DNA from 2 places in the Streptomyces sp. NPDC036764 genome. Region 1 is predicted to be linked to the other one. Evidence: riboswitches for the same ligand, from Rfam matches in the RefSeq annotation. Region 1 holds a riboswitch; the other holds the start of a gene.
The links. A riboswitch is a leader RNA that binds a small molecule or an ion and turns the genes downstream of it on or off. The one in region 1 is predicted to bind S-adenosylmethionine.
Positions count from the first base shown of each region.

Region 2: another riboswitch for S-adenosylmethionine. It lies ahead of thrC (threonine synthase); the one in region 1 lies ahead of ACZ69Q_RS20465 (aminotransferase class V-fold PLP-dependent enzyme).

Region 1 is NZ_JBVJPT010000004.1:493,117-500,198, forward strand. Features, by position in the region: gene ctaE (aa3-type cytochrome oxidase subunit III) at 1-315, shown strand, start outside; gene qcrC (cytochrome bc1 complex diheme cytochrome c subunit) at 395-1,207, shown strand; gene qcrA (cytochrome bc1 complex Rieske iron-sulfur subunit) at 1,204-2,253, shown strand; gene qcrB (cytochrome bc1 complex cytochrome b subunit) at 2,250-3,887, shown strand; gene trpD (anthranilate phosphoribosyltransferase) at 4,028-5,092, shown strand; SAM riboswitch class IV at 5,168-5,284, shown strand; gene ACZ69Q_RS20465 (aminotransferase class V-fold PLP-dependent enzyme) at 5,414-6,781, shown strand; partial or broken gene ACZ69Q_RS20470 (glycerate kinase) at 6,736-6,897, opposite strand; partial or broken gene ACZ69Q_RS20475 (small secreted hydrophilic protein) at 6,967-7,082, opposite strand, start outside.
Region 2 is NZ_JBVJPT010000008.1:149,620-156,701, reverse strand. Features, by position in the region: gene ACZ69Q_RS27580 (NADH:flavin oxidoreductase) at 1-331, opposite strand, end outside; gene groL (chaperonin GroEL) at 644-2,266, opposite strand; gene ACZ69Q_RS27570 (cold-shock protein) at 2,595-2,801, opposite strand; gene ACZ69Q_RS27565 (MoaD/ThiS family protein) at 3,244-3,519, opposite strand; gene thrC (threonine synthase) at 3,516-4,799, opposite strand; SAM riboswitch class I at 4,818-4,987, opposite strand; gene ACZ69Q_RS27555 (glucosyl-3-phosphoglycerate synthase) at 5,135-6,079, shown strand; gene ACZ69Q_RS27550 (alpha,alpha-trehalose-phosphate synthase (UDP-forming)) at 6,175-7,082, shown strand, end outside.

The DNA of each region.
Region 1 (7,082 bases):
TGGTTCATCGTCACCTTCATCATGGGTGCGATCTTCATCGGCGGTCAGGTGTACGAGTACACCGAGCTGGTCAAGCACGAGGGCATCTCGCTCTCGTCCGGCCCGTACGGCTCGGTCTTCTACCTGACCACCGGCTTCCACGGACTGCATGTGACGGGCGGTCTCATCGCCTTCCTGCTGGTCCTCGGCCGCACCTATGCGGCCCGGAGGTTCACGCACGAACAGGCGACCGCCGCGATCGTCGTGTCCTACTACTGGCACTTCGTCGATGTCGTCTGGATCGGCCTCTTCGCCACGATCTACATGATCAAGTAGTCGGGCCCGATCCCGCGCGCGTTCCACAACGCACCTAACAGAAGCATCGACGCAGAAGATCCTGACACCGGGGTAATCCGTGAAAAAGCTCTCCGCACGACGACGCCATCCGCTGGCGGCAGTCGTCGTCCTACTCCTCGCGCTGGCGTGCACGGGGGGGCTGTACGCCGTGTTCGCTCCCGCGGACAAGGCGCAGGCCGAGGAAACCGCCCAGTCCCTCACCATCGAGGAGGGCAAGAAGCTCTACACCGTCGGCTGCGCTAGCTGCCACGGAGCCGATGGTCAGGGCACCTCCGACGGGCCGAGCCTGGTGGGCGTCGGCGCTGCCGCCGTCGACTTCCAGGTGTCGACGGGCCGTATGCCTGCCGCCACCTCCCAGGGCGCCCAGGTCCCGGCGAAGAAGAACATCTACTCGCAGGCCGAGATCGACCAGCTCGCCGCGTACATCGCCTCTCTGGGCGCGGGTCCGTCCGTCCCCACCGAGGAGCAGTACGGCCCGGAAGGCGCCGACATCGCCAAGGGCGGTGAGCTCTTCCGCAACAACTGCGCCCAGTGCCACAACTTCACCGGCAAGGGCGGCGCGCTGACGAAGGGCAAGTTCGCCCCGAGTCTCGAGGGTGTCGACCCGAAGCACATCTACGAGGCCATGCAGACCGGCCCGCAGAACATGCCGTCCTTCCCCGACACCACCCTGTCGGAGCAGAACAAGAAGGACATCATCGCGTACCTCCACGCGGTCAACAGCGACGAGACGGTCAACCCGGGCGGTCTGGAGCTGGGCGGCCTCGGGCCGGTCAGTGAGGGCCTCTTCTCCTGGATCTTCGGTCTCGGTGCCCTGATCGCGGTCGCCATCTGGGTCGCCGCTCGGACCGCAAAGGCCAAGAAGTCATGAGTAGCCAAGACATTCCAGAAGAGAACCTGCCTGCTGAGCAGGACGCCACCGTCGCGGTAGCGGACGAGAAGAACCCCTTCGCCGACCCCGGACTGCCGCCCCACGAGCACCGGATCCAGGACATCGACGAGCGGGCCGCCAAGCGGTCCGAGCGCACGGTCGCCCTGCTGTTCACGGTCTCGATGCTCGCCACCGTGGGCTTCATCGCCTCGTACGTGACGATCCCGCACGACAAGTCGATCTTCGTCTTCCCGATCGGTCACCTCAACGCGCTGAACTTCGCGCTGGGTCTGACCCTCGGTGCGGCGCTGTTCTGCATCGGCGCGGGCGCGGTCCACTGGGCCCGCACCCTGATGTCCGACGAAGAGGTCGCCGACGACCGGCACGCGATCGCGGCGGAGCCCGAGGTCAAGGCCAAGGTCATGGCCGACTTCAAGCAGGGCGCCAAGGAGTCGGCGCTGGGCCGGCGCAAGCTGATCCGCAACACGATGTTCGGTGCGCTGGCGCTGTTCCCGCTCTCCGGCGTCGTCCTGCTGCGTGACCTCGGCCCGCTGCCCGGGACCAAGCTGCGCCACACCCTGTGGTCCAAGGGCAAGCTGCTCGTCAACATGAACACCAACGAGCCGCTGCGTCCCGCGGACGTCGCGGTCGGCTCCCTCACCTTCGCCAAGCCGGAGGGCCTCGAGGAGCACGACCACGACTTCCAGAACGAGATCGCCAAGGCGGCCCTGATGATCATCCGGCTCCAGCCGGACGACATCAAGGACAAGCAGGAACTCGACTGGTCCTACCAGGGCATCGTCGCGTACTCGAAGATCTGCACCCACGTCGGTTGCCCGATCTCCCTGTACGAGCAGCAGACGCACCACGCGCTCTGCCCCTGCCACCAGTCCACCTTCGACCTCTCCGACGGTGCCAAGGTCATCTTCGGCCCGGCCGGTCACCCCTTGCCGCAGTTGCGCATCGGTGTGAACGACGAGGGCTACCTCGAGGCGCTCGGCGACTTCGAAGAGCCCGTCGGTCCTGCATTCTGGGAGCGCGGATGAGCACCAACGAGAACAACGAGTCCCGCTCTCGCGGGAAGGCACCGGCCGGCGAGCGCGTCGCCGACTGGGCCGACGGCCGGCTCGGGATCTACTCCCTGGCCAAGGCCAACATGCGCAAGATCTTCCCCGACCACTGGTCGTTCATGTTGGGTGAGGTCTGCCTCTACAGCTTCATCATCATCATCCTCACGGGTGTGTATCTGACGCTGTTCTTCCACCCGTCGATGAACGAGGTGGAGTACCACGGCTCCTACGTCCCGCTCCAGGGGCAGCTCATGTCGGAGGCGTTCAGCTCCACGCTGCACATCTCCTTCGACGTGCGCGGTGGTCTGCTCATCCGGCAGATCCACCACTGGGCCGCGCTGATCTTCCTCGCGGGCATGTTCGTGCACATGATGCGCGTGTTCTTCACGGGCGCGTTCCGCAAGCCGCGTGAGATCAACTGGCTGTTCGGCTTCCTGCTGTTCGTCCTGGGCATGTTCACCGGTTTCACCGGCTACTCGCTCCCGGACGACCTGCTCTCCGGCACCGGTGTCCGCTTCACCGAGGGCGCGATCCTGTCCATGCCGATCGTCGGCACGTACATCTCGTTCTTCCTCTTCGGCGGCGAGTTCCCGGGCGTCGACTTCGTGGCCCGCTTCTACTCGATCCACATCCTGCTGCTGCCGGGCATCATGCTCGGCCTGGTGGTCGGCCACCTGATCCTGGTCTTCTACCACAAGCACACGCAGTTCGCGGGCCCCGGAAAGACGAACAAGAACGTCGTCGGCATGCCGCTGCTGCCGGTCTACATGGCCAAGGCCGGAGGCTTCTTCTTCCTGGTCTTCGGTGTCATCGCGGTGATCGCGGCGATCGCGCAGATCAACCCGGTGTGGGCCATCGGCCCCTACCGGCCGGACATGGTGTCCACGGGCGCCCAGCCCGACTGGTACATGGGCTTCGCCGAGGGTCTGGTCCGGTACATGCCGGGCTGGGAGGTCAACTTCTGGGGTCACACGCTGGTCCTCGGCGTGTTCATCCCGCTGGTGCTCTTCGGTCTGGTCCTGGGTGCGATCGCGCTCTACCCGTTCATCGAGTCCTGGGTCACCGGCGACAAGCGCGAGCACCACATCCTGGACCGCCCGCGCAACGCCCCGACGCGTACCGCGTTCGGCGTCGCCTGGGTCACGGTGTACATGATCGGCCTGGTCGGTGGTGGCAACGACCTGTGGGCCACCCACTTCCACCTGTCGATCAACGCGGTCACCTGGTTCGTCCGGATCAGCTTCTTCGTCGGACCGGTCCTCGCGTTCATCGTCACCAAGCGCATCTGCCTCGGCCTCCAGCGCCGGGACAAGGACAAGGTGCTGCACGGCCGCGAGTCGGGCATCATCAAGCGCCTGCCGCACGGTGAGTTCATCGAGGTCCACGAGCCGCTCAGCCAGGACGCGCTGTACACGCTCACCGCGCACGAGCAGTACAAGCCGGCCGAGATCGGCCCGACGGTCGACGAGAACGGCGTCGAGCGCAAGGTGAAGGGCTCCCAGAAGCTCCGCGCCAAGCTCAGCCGGTCCTACTTCGGCGAGGACGGCCAGATCGCCAAGCCGACGGTCGAGGAGTACAAGGAGATCACGAGCGGCCACGGCCACCACTGATCGCTGCGCACGCCACGCCACGGCAGAAGGGCCCCGTCCGATCTTCGGACGGGGCCCTTCTCCGTGTCCCGGGGCTGGATAGGGTGGACTCGTTGAGACTCGTGTCCCGTAGTGCGGGACGCCTGAACCTGGAGCGGCTTATGAGCGCTGTGACCCCCGCTGGAGGCGACACCGCGGCGGGCCGCTCCTGGCCCCTGCTGCTGAACGGCCTGCTGGACGGCCGGGACCTGTCCGCCGACGACACCGCGTGGGCGATGGACCTGATCATGCGCGGCGAGGCGACGGACGCGCAGATCGCCGGGTTCGTGGTGGCGCTGCGGGCCAAGGGCGAGACGGTGCAGGAGATCACCGGGCTCGTCAGGACGATGTACGCGCACGCGAACGTGATCGAGGTGCCGGGGCCGACCGTCGACATCGTCGGCACGGGCGGCGACGGTGCGAAGACCGTCAACATCTCCACGATGTCGGCGATCGTCATCGCCGGCACCGGCGCGAAGGTCGTCAAGCACGGCAACCGTGCCGCGTCGTCGGCGTCGGGCGCCTCGGACGTGCTGGAGAAGCTCGGCGTCAATCTGGAGCTGCCCGTCGGGCGGGTGGCGCGGGTCGCCGAGGACGCCGGGATCACCTTCTGCTTCGCGGTGAAGTTCCATCCGTCGCTGCGCCATGTGGCCGCGGCGCGCGGGCAGTTGGGCATCCGCACGACCTTCAACGTGCTCGGTCCGCTGACCAACCCGGCGAAGGTGAAGGCCCAGGCGGTCGGTGTGGCCGACCCGCGCATGGCGCCGATCGTCGCCGGCGTCTTCGCCGAGCGCGGCAACTCCTCGCTGGTGTTCCGCGGCGACGACGGCCTCGACGAGCTGACGACCACCGCCACCTCGCGGGTGTGGGTCGTGCGCGACGGCAAGGTGACCGAAGAGGCCTTCGACCCGCGTGACGTCGGCATCGAGCTGGTGCCCGTGGAGGCGCTGCGCGGCGCCGACGCGTCCTACAACGCCGAGGTCGCCCGCCGCCTGCTGGACGGCGAGACGGGGCCGGTGCGCGACGCCGTACTGCTGAACTCCGCGGCGGCGCTGGTGGCGCTGGAGCCCGGCGACGGGCCGCTGACGGAACAGATCCGCGCCGGCATGGCGAAGGCGGCGGAGTCGATCGACTCCGGGTCCGCGAAGCGGACGCTGGAGCGGTGGGTCGCGGCGAGCAACGCCTAGCAAGTGCCCGATGTCGTCCCGCGATCCGGACACGGGTTGCGGGACGACGATCATTTCACGTACGTTCCTGTACCAGGTCATGAGTGACAGTCATGAGGCCCCGGCCGACTGTCCGGCAACCCTCCGTCCGTGGCGGGGTGCCCCGGGTGAAGACCAGGCCGTAGGCAGCGAGGTCTACGGCAAGCGCGGGCCCCTCTCGAAACCAGGGGTCCTGGTCGTTCGAGGGAGTCTTCCGTGAGCAAGCGAATGCGATAGGGCCGCCGAGCCCCGCCTCCGCGCACCCACTTTCACTTTCTTCTTTCCTCTCACGGGAGTTCCGTCATGTCTGTCTCCACCGCTGCCTCCGTCCAGAGCATTTGTGCCCCGCTGCCCGTTCTGGGCCGAGATGTCACCGTCCCGCTCGTCACCGGCGACGAGGTCGTCTACGCCGCGCTCGACTACGCCGCCAGCGCCCCCGCCCTCCAGCGTGTCTGGGACGACGTGGCCGCCTACGCGCCGTACTACGGCAGCGTCCACCGCGGTGCCGGCTACCTCTCCCAGCTCTCCACCGACCTGTTCGAGAACGCCCGCCGGACGGTCGCCGAGTTCCTGGACTGCCGGGACGGCGACCAGGTCGTGTTCACCCGCTCCACCACCGACTCGCTGAACCTGCTCGCCGCCGCCCTGCCGGCCGACTGCCAGGTCTTCGTCTTCGAGACCGAGCACCACGCCTCCCTGCTGCCCTGGCGCGACGCCCGCGTCACCTACCTCAACGCCCCGCGCACCCACCGCGAGGCCGTCGAGACCCTGGAGCGCGCCCTCGCCGAGCGCGACCCGTACGGCCCGGCCCTGGTCTGCGTCACCGGCGCCTCGAACGTGACCGGCGAGCTGTGGCCGGTGCGCGAGCTGGCCGCCGCCGCGCACGCCCATGGCGCCCGGATCGTCCTGGACGCCGCCCAGCTCGCCCCGCACCACGCGGTGAGCGTCCGTGACCTGGACGTCGACTGGGTCGCCTTCTCCGGCCACAAGCTGTACGCCCCCTTCGGCTCCGGAGTCCTGGCCGGCCGCTCCGACTGGCTGCGCGCGGCGGAGCCGTACCTCGCGGGCGGCGGCGCCAGCCGCAAGGTGTCGCGGCGTGAGGACGGCGGTGTCGATGTCGAGTGGCACGACAGCGCCGCCCGGCACGAGGCCGGCTCCCCGAACGTCATCGGCGCCTACTCCATCGCCTCCGCCTGCAAGGCGCTCACCGAGGCCGGTTTCGACGACCTGGTCGCCCGTGAGCAGTACCTGATCGAGAAGGTGCGGGCCGGTCTCGCCGAGGTGCCCGAGGTCCGGGTCCTCTCCCTCTTCGGCGACGACGCGCCGCGCGTCGGTGTGATCTCCTTCGTCGTCGCGGGCTGGAACAGCTCCCACTTCGCCGCCGCCCTCTCCGCCGAATACGGCATCGGCGTCCGCGACGGGCTGTTCTGCGCCCACCCGCTGGTCCGCACGCTGCTCGGCAGCGACCCGCAGGCCCAGGGCGAGTGCGGCGCCCCGGAGGCGGCGCCCGGCGAGAAGTCCCTCAACGCCATCCGGGTCAGCTTCGGGGCCGGTACGCCGGACGAACACGTCGAGCGGTTCGTGAACGCGGTGAAGGAGCTCGTGACGGACGGCGCGAAGTGGAACTACCGCACCGAGGACGGCCGTTGCGTGCCGGACACCTCCGCGTGAGCCGGTAGCCGGGCGCCCGGCAGGATCATCCGCAGGGCGCGTTCGGTCGCGTCGGTGAGGAGTTCTAAGGCCCGCACCAGGGCCCCCGCCAGGGCCATCGGCGCGGGCGGGATGCCGGCACCGCTCCTCGCGGCCGCGCCCGACAGGCGGCGCAGCCGCCCTCCAGGTGCGCGGAACCGCACATGTCACGGCCCGCGGAGTGCTCGGCCGTCGTCCCCGGGCTCGCCGCGGTCGTCGTCCGAGGTGTCGGGGGCGTCGTCATCGTCGTCACTCGCGGGGCTGTCGGTCACCGGCGGGCGGG
Region 2 (7,082 bases), on a different contig from region 1:
GCGGCACGATGGTGCCGCCCGCCGCGTGTACCGCGTCGGCGACCTTCGCCCATCCGGCGAGCTGCTCCTCGCCGTGGAACCGCGGCACCCGGTCACTCTGACCGGCCGACTCGTGCCCGACGTACGTCCCCTCGGTCACGATCAGCCCCACCCCGGCACCGGCCCGGCGCGCGTAGTACGACACCACGTCCTCCCCGGGAACGCCGCCCGGCGAGAACATGCGGGTCATCGGCGCCATCACGATGCGGTTGGGAACGGTGAGGCCGTTGATCGCGGTCGGCCGGGAGAGGATCTGGGCCGCGCGGGAGGCGGCGGGCTGGGTGACGGTCACGTAGGAGCTCCTGGGAAGCGGGTTCTGTTTATACCGAGCGGTATGTGCGTACGCATTGTTGCACCACATTAAGCAACGACGGGTGTGAGGTCGCGCATTCCCAGGAGGGGGTTCTGTTTCGTGTGCGGGTGCGGGTACGTGTGGGCTGGTCGCGCAGTTCCCCGCGCCCCTTAGCGGCGCGGGGAACTGCGCGAGCAACCACGAACCACGCGCAGCCGCCGAAACACCGAGGGCGGCACCCCCTGTCGCAACAGGGGGTGCCGCCCTCGGTAAGGACGTTGATCAACCGGAGGCCAGGGCCCCCGAGGTCGATCAGAAGTCCATGTCACCGCCCGGCATGCCGCCACCGGCAGGCGCGGCGGCCTTCTCCGGCTTGTCGGCGATGACGGCCTCGGTGGTGAGGAACAGCGCGGCGATCGACGCGGCGTTCTGCAGCGCGGAACGCGTCACCTTCGCCGGGTCGATGATGCCCTCGGCGACCAGGTCGACGTACTCACCGGTCGCGGCGTTCAGGCCGTGACCCGGGGTGAGGTTGCGGACCTTCTCCACCACGACGCCGCCCTCGAGGCCGGCGTTGACGGCGATCTGCTTCAGCGGGGCCTCAAGGGCGAGCTTGACGGCGGCAGCGCCGGTCGCCTCGTCACCCTCCAGCTCCAGCTTCTCGAAGACACCGGAGGCCTGGAGCAGGGCCACGCCACCACCGGCGACGATGCCCTCCTCGACGGCCGCCTTGGCGTTGCGCACGGCGTCCTCGATGCGGTGCTTGCGCTCCTTGAGCTCCACCTCGGTGGCGGCACCGGCCTTGATGACGGCCACGCCGCCCGCGAGCTTCGCCAGGCGCTCCTGGAGCTTCTCGCGGTCGTAGTCCGAGTCGCTGTTCTCGATCTCGGCGCGGATCTGGTTCACACGGCCGCCGACCTGGTCCGAAGAACCGGCACCGTCGACGATCGTGGTCTCGTCCTTGGTGATGACGACCTTGCGGGCACGGCCCAGCAGGTCCAGGGAGGTGTTCTCGAGCTTGAGACCGACCTCCTCGGAGATGACCTCGCCACCGGTGAGGATGGCGATGTCGTTCAGCATCGCCTTGCGACGGTCACCGAAGCCCGGGGCCTTGACGGCGACGGACTTGAAGGTGCCGCGGATCTTGTTGACGACCAGGGTCGACAGGGCCTCGCCCTCGACGTCCTCGGCGATGATCAGCAGCGGCTTGCCCGACTGCATGACCTTCTCCAGGAGCGGGAGCAGGTCCTTGACGGAGCCGATCTTGGAGTTGGCGATCAGGATGTACGGGTCGTCGAGCGACGCCTCCATACGCTCCATGTCGGTGGCGAAGTACGCCGAGATGTAGCCCTTGTCGAAGCGCATACCCTCGGTGAGTTCCAGCTCCAGACCGAAGGTCTGGGACTCCTCGACGGTGATGACGCCTTCCTTGCCGACCTTGTCCATCGCCTCGGCGATGAGCTCGCCGATCTGGGTGTCGGCGGCGGAGATGGAGGCCGTGGAGGCGATCTGCTCCTTGGTCTCGACGTCCTTCGCCTGCTCCAGCAGGGCGGCGGAGACGGCCTCGACGGCGCGCTCGATACCGCGCTTGAGGGCCATCGGGTTGGCGCCGGCGGCTACGTTGCGCAGGCCCTCCTTGACCAGGGCCTGGGCGAGAACGGTCGCGGTGGTCGTACCGTCACCGGCGACGTCGTCCGTCTTCTTGGCGACTTCCTTGACCAGCTCGGCGCCGATCTTCTCGTACGGGTCCTCGAGCTCGATCTCCTTGGCGATGGAGACACCATCGTTGGTGATCGTGGGGGCGCCCCACTTCTTCTCGAGGACGACGTTGCGGCCCTTGGGGCCGAGCGTCACCTTCACGGCGTCCGCGAGCTGGTTCATGCCGCGCTCGAGGCCGCGCCGCGCCTCCTCGTCGAACGCGATGATCTTGGCCATGTGAAGTGGTCCCTCCAGGACTGGGGGTGATTCCTTCGGACCGCGCCCGCGCCCGCGACGGACGGCTCGCCGGCCTCGTGGTTCCTTGCCCCACCCGGCCTGCGGGCCTCACCGACCCGGTCCTTCGTTGTCACTCTCACCTTCAGAGTGCTAACGCAATGATTAGCACTCGACCCATGCGAGTGCAAGCGGCTCTCGGGGATCGGGCGGGGCGCTCCGCCGGGCGCGAACGGACCGCGAACGGGTTCTGAGCACGGCGAAGGGCCCGCACCCCGGGAGGTGCGGGCCCTTCGAAGAAGTACGTCGCTGCTGTTAGTCGACGCGTGCTTCAGCCGGTCGCCAGACGGACCATGTCCGCCTGCGGCCCCTTCTGGCCCTGCGAGATCTCGAATTCGACCCGCTGGCCTTCCTCCAGGGTGCGGTAACCGTCCATCTGGATCGCGCTGTAGTGGACGAAAACATCCGCACCACCGTCGACCGCGATGAAGCCGTACCCCTTCTCCGCGTTGAACCACTTGACGGTGCCCTGAGCCATGCCTAACTCCCCTATTACTGGCCCTTGCACAGATCCACACTTCGCGGATCCGGGTCAGACCTCACCCCCCATCGGTCGGGGGCGTGCGCCGGAACGCGTCGACCGCGGCTGAATGTATCTGCCCAACTGCCGTCTGCAACAGGTCAATCGGACGAGAAATCCGGGCACGACCGGTCGGGAATGTGGGGACAATTCCCCTGACTTCAGGTCAAGTCGGACCTGACAAAAGGAACAGAAGCCGCAAAAAACCCGCACACTTTGGCTACTTCTTGTCGGGCGTACGGCAAGAATCAAGGGCAACCGACTCGGAGATCGGCGGCACGTTCCCCAACTGTACCTCGCTCAACCACACAGAATTGCCCCCTCCGCTTCTCTCACGGAGGGGGCAATTCGGTGAACTCTCAGTAACCCGTGTTACCGATGGTAATGATCGGTCATTCTGTCAGCCGCCGGCGACGGCCGGGATGATGGAAACGCCCGCACCGTCCGGGGTCGCCGTCTCCAGGCCCTGCTCGAAACGCACGTCGTCGTCATTGACGTAGACATTGACGAAGCGCCGCAGCTTGCCCTGGTCGTCCAGCACCCGGGCGGCGATCCCCGTGTGGTTCTTCTCCAGGTCGGCGATGACCTCGGCGAGGTTGGCACCATCGGCGGCGACCTCGGCCTGCCCGCCGGTGTAGGTGCGCAGGATGGTGGGGATGCGAACGGTCACGCTCATGCGAGGCCAGCCTCTCGGAAGGAGTCCAGGTTCGGGCGGATGGTGGCGGTGAGGCCGGTACCGGCCACCGCGTCGAGGGTCTTGAGGCCGTCGCCGGTGTTGAGGACGACCGTGGTCTTCGTGGGGTCGAGGACACCGCTCTCGATCAGCTTCTTCGTCACGCCCACGGTCACCCCGCCGGCGGTCTCCGCGAAGATGCCCTCGGTCCGGGCGAGGATCTTGATCGCGTCGACGACCTGCTCGTCCGTCACATCCTCCACGAACCCGCCGGTGCGGCGCGCGATGTCGAGGACGTACGGGCCGTCGGCCGGGTTGCCGATGGCCAGCGACTTGGCGATGGTGTTCGGCTTCTGGGGGCGGACCACGTCGTGGCCGGCCTTGAAGGCGGTCGACACCGGCGAGCAGCCCTCGGCCTGCGCACCGAAGATCTTGTACGGCCGGTCCTCGACGAGCCCGAGCTTGATCAGCTCCTGGAGCCCCTTGTCGATCTTCGTGAGCTGCGAGCCGGAGGCGATCGGGACGACCAACTGGTCCGGGAGCCGCCAGCCGAGCTGCTCGCAGATCTCGTACGCCAGGGTCTTGGAGCCCTCGGCGTAGTAGGGCCGCAGGTTGACGTTGACGAAGCCCCAGCCCTCGCCGGCCGGGTCGCCGATCAACTCGGAGCAGAAACGGTTCACGTCGTCGTAATTGCCCTCGATGCCGACGAGCTCGCCGCCGTAGATCGCGGCCATGACGACCTTGCCCTGCTCCAGGTCGTGCGGGATGAACACGCACGAGCGGAAGCCGGCGCGGGCGGCCGCGGCACCCACCGCGCCGGCCAGGTTGCCGGTGGAGGAGCAGGAGAGCGTGGTGAAGCCGAAGGCGCGGGCGGCCTCCAGGGCCTGGGCGACGACACGGTCCTTGAAGGAGTGCGTCGGGTTGCCGGAGTCGTCCTTGATGTACAGGCCGCCGGTCACACCCAGCTCGCCGGCGAGGTTGTCGGCCTTGACGAGCTTGGTCCAGCCGGGGTTGAGGTTCGGCTTGTCGGCGACGTCGGCCGGGACGGGCAGCAGCGGCGCGTAACGCCAGATGTTCGCGGGACCCGCTTCGATCTGCTTGCGGAGCTCCTCGGTGTCGTAGGCCGAGAAGTCGTAGGCGATCTCCAGCGGGCCGAAACACTCCTCGCACGCGAAGACCGGGCCGAGCGGTACCCGGTGGCCGCACTCGCGGCAGGAGAGCGCCGCGGCGGGGCCGAGGTCTACGGTGGATTCGGTGGTGCTTGCAACAGTCTGCGCAGCCATGTGAGGCGAGGCCCTTTCTCCTCATCTTCCTCACGACGCATCTCGCCGTGAGACGGATTTGGCACCTTCCCTAGCCGGGAGCCTCGCGCAGACGATCAACTGTGACGATCGACGCTGATCTACGAGAACCGACTGGAGGGTTGCCGGGGCTTCATCGGGCCGTATCCCTCTGCCCCTCTGGATGAGCGGTATTCGGTTGTGGACGACGGTTGACCTCGGACATGCGATGGTCACCCGCGTTGTTCAAGACTGTAACCGAACGCCAGGACAGTTGAGATAGCCGTCCGAACCGCGAGATGGATCACAAACGTTCCGACAGTGAGGAGCCGCCGACCGTGCTGGAAGAAGTCGAGCGCTGGCTGAGCCGCCGCTCCTGGTCCGTTACCGATCGCCCGCTGCATCACATCCTGGCCGCCAAACAGCGCACGGGCCAGTCGGTCTCCGTCGTGCTGCCCGCGCTCAACGAGGAGGAGACGGTCGGCGACATCGTCTCGATCATCGCCCATGACCTCGTGCGGCAGGTTCCGCTGGTCGACGAGATCGTCGTCGTCGACTCCGGCTCCACCGACCGCACCTCCGAGGTGGCCGCAGCCGCGGGCGCCCGGGTGGTGCACCGGGACGAGATCCTCCCGCGCGTCCCGGCCGTGCCCGGCAAGGGCGAGGTGCTGTGGCGCTCGCTGCTCGTCACGACCGGCGACGTCGTCTGCTTCATCGACGCCGATCTGAAGGAGTTCTCCTCCGACTTCGTCTCCGGGATCGTCGGCCCGCTGCTCACCGACCCCGGCGTGGACCTGGTCAAGGCGATGTACGACCGTCCGCTCGGCGGTGCCGCCGGGCAGGGCGGCCGGGTCACGGAGCTGATGGCGCGCCCGCTGCTGAACATGCACTGGCCGCAGCTCGCCGGTTTCGTGCAGCCGCTCGGCGGCGAGTACGCGGCCCGCCGCAGCCTGCTGGAACAGCTCCCGTTCCCCGTCGGGTACGGCATCGAGCTGGGCATGCTGGTCGACGCGCTGCATCTGGTCGGGCTCGACGCGCTCGCCCAGGTGGACGTGGGGGTGCGCAAGCACCGGCACCAGGACGGGCAGGCGCTCGGCCGGATGTCCGCCGCGATCTACCGCACGGCCCAGTTGCGGCTGGCCCGCGGGCATCTGGTGCGGCCGTCGCTGACCCAGTTCGAGCGCGGCGAGGACGGTTTCGAGCCGCGTACGTACTCCGTGGACACCGAGGAACGGCCGCCGATGGTGGAGATCGCCGAGTACGCGACGCGGAAGGTCGCGTAAACGCCGGAATCCGGCCGTATACAGGGCGTACAAGAGCCCCCCACTGAGCGGAACCGCACGTTTGAGCGTTTCCGGGGAGGGCTAGGTTGAGGCTTATGGCTTCCACGCAGGATGCGCAGGATGGGCCGGGTGCGCCGGGTGCTGCCAAGGTGCTGGTCGCGTCGAACCGCGGCCCGGTCTCGTACGCGGTGGGCGACGACGGCTCGCTGAACTCCAAGCGCGGCGGCGGCGGAGTCGTCTCCGGGCTGTCGGCGATCGGGCCGGACGCGGGCGCGCTGTGGGTGTGCTCGGCGCTGTCCGACGGGGACCGGGAGGCGGTGCGGCGCGGGGTCGGCGAGGACGGCGTGCTGATGCTGGACATCCCGGCCGACGTGCACGCGGACGCGTACAACGGCATCGCGAACTCGGTGCTGTGGTTCGTCCACCACATGCTCTATCAGACGCCGCTGGAGCCGGTCTTCGACGCGGAGTTCCGGCGCCAGTGGACCTCGTACGTGACCTACAACCGCGCCTTCGCCGAGGCGCTGGCCGGGCAGGCGGCGCCGGGGGCGGCGGTGCTGGTGCAGGACTATCACCTGACGCTGGTGCCGGGGATGCTCCGTGAGCTGCGCCCCGACCTCAGGATCGGCCACTTCTCGCACACGCCGTGGGCGCCGCCCGAGTACTTCGGGATGCTGCCCGACGACATCGCCGATCAGGTGCTGCGCGGGATGCTGGGCGCGGACCGGCTGGGTTTTTTGACCCGGCGGTGGGCGGACGCGTTCGAGGCGTGCTGCGCCGCCCGGTTCGCCGACGGGCTCGGGGGCACGCGGATCGGCGTGCACGGGCTGGGCGCGGACGCGGACTTCCTGCGCGAACGCTCCCACCGGGCGGACGTGGAGGAGCGGATGACCGCGCTCCGCGCCGAGATCGGCACGGCCCCGGACGGGACCGCCCGCAGGGCGATCGTGCGGGTCGACCGGACCGAGCTGTCGAAGAACATCGTGCGCGGTCTGCTCGCCTA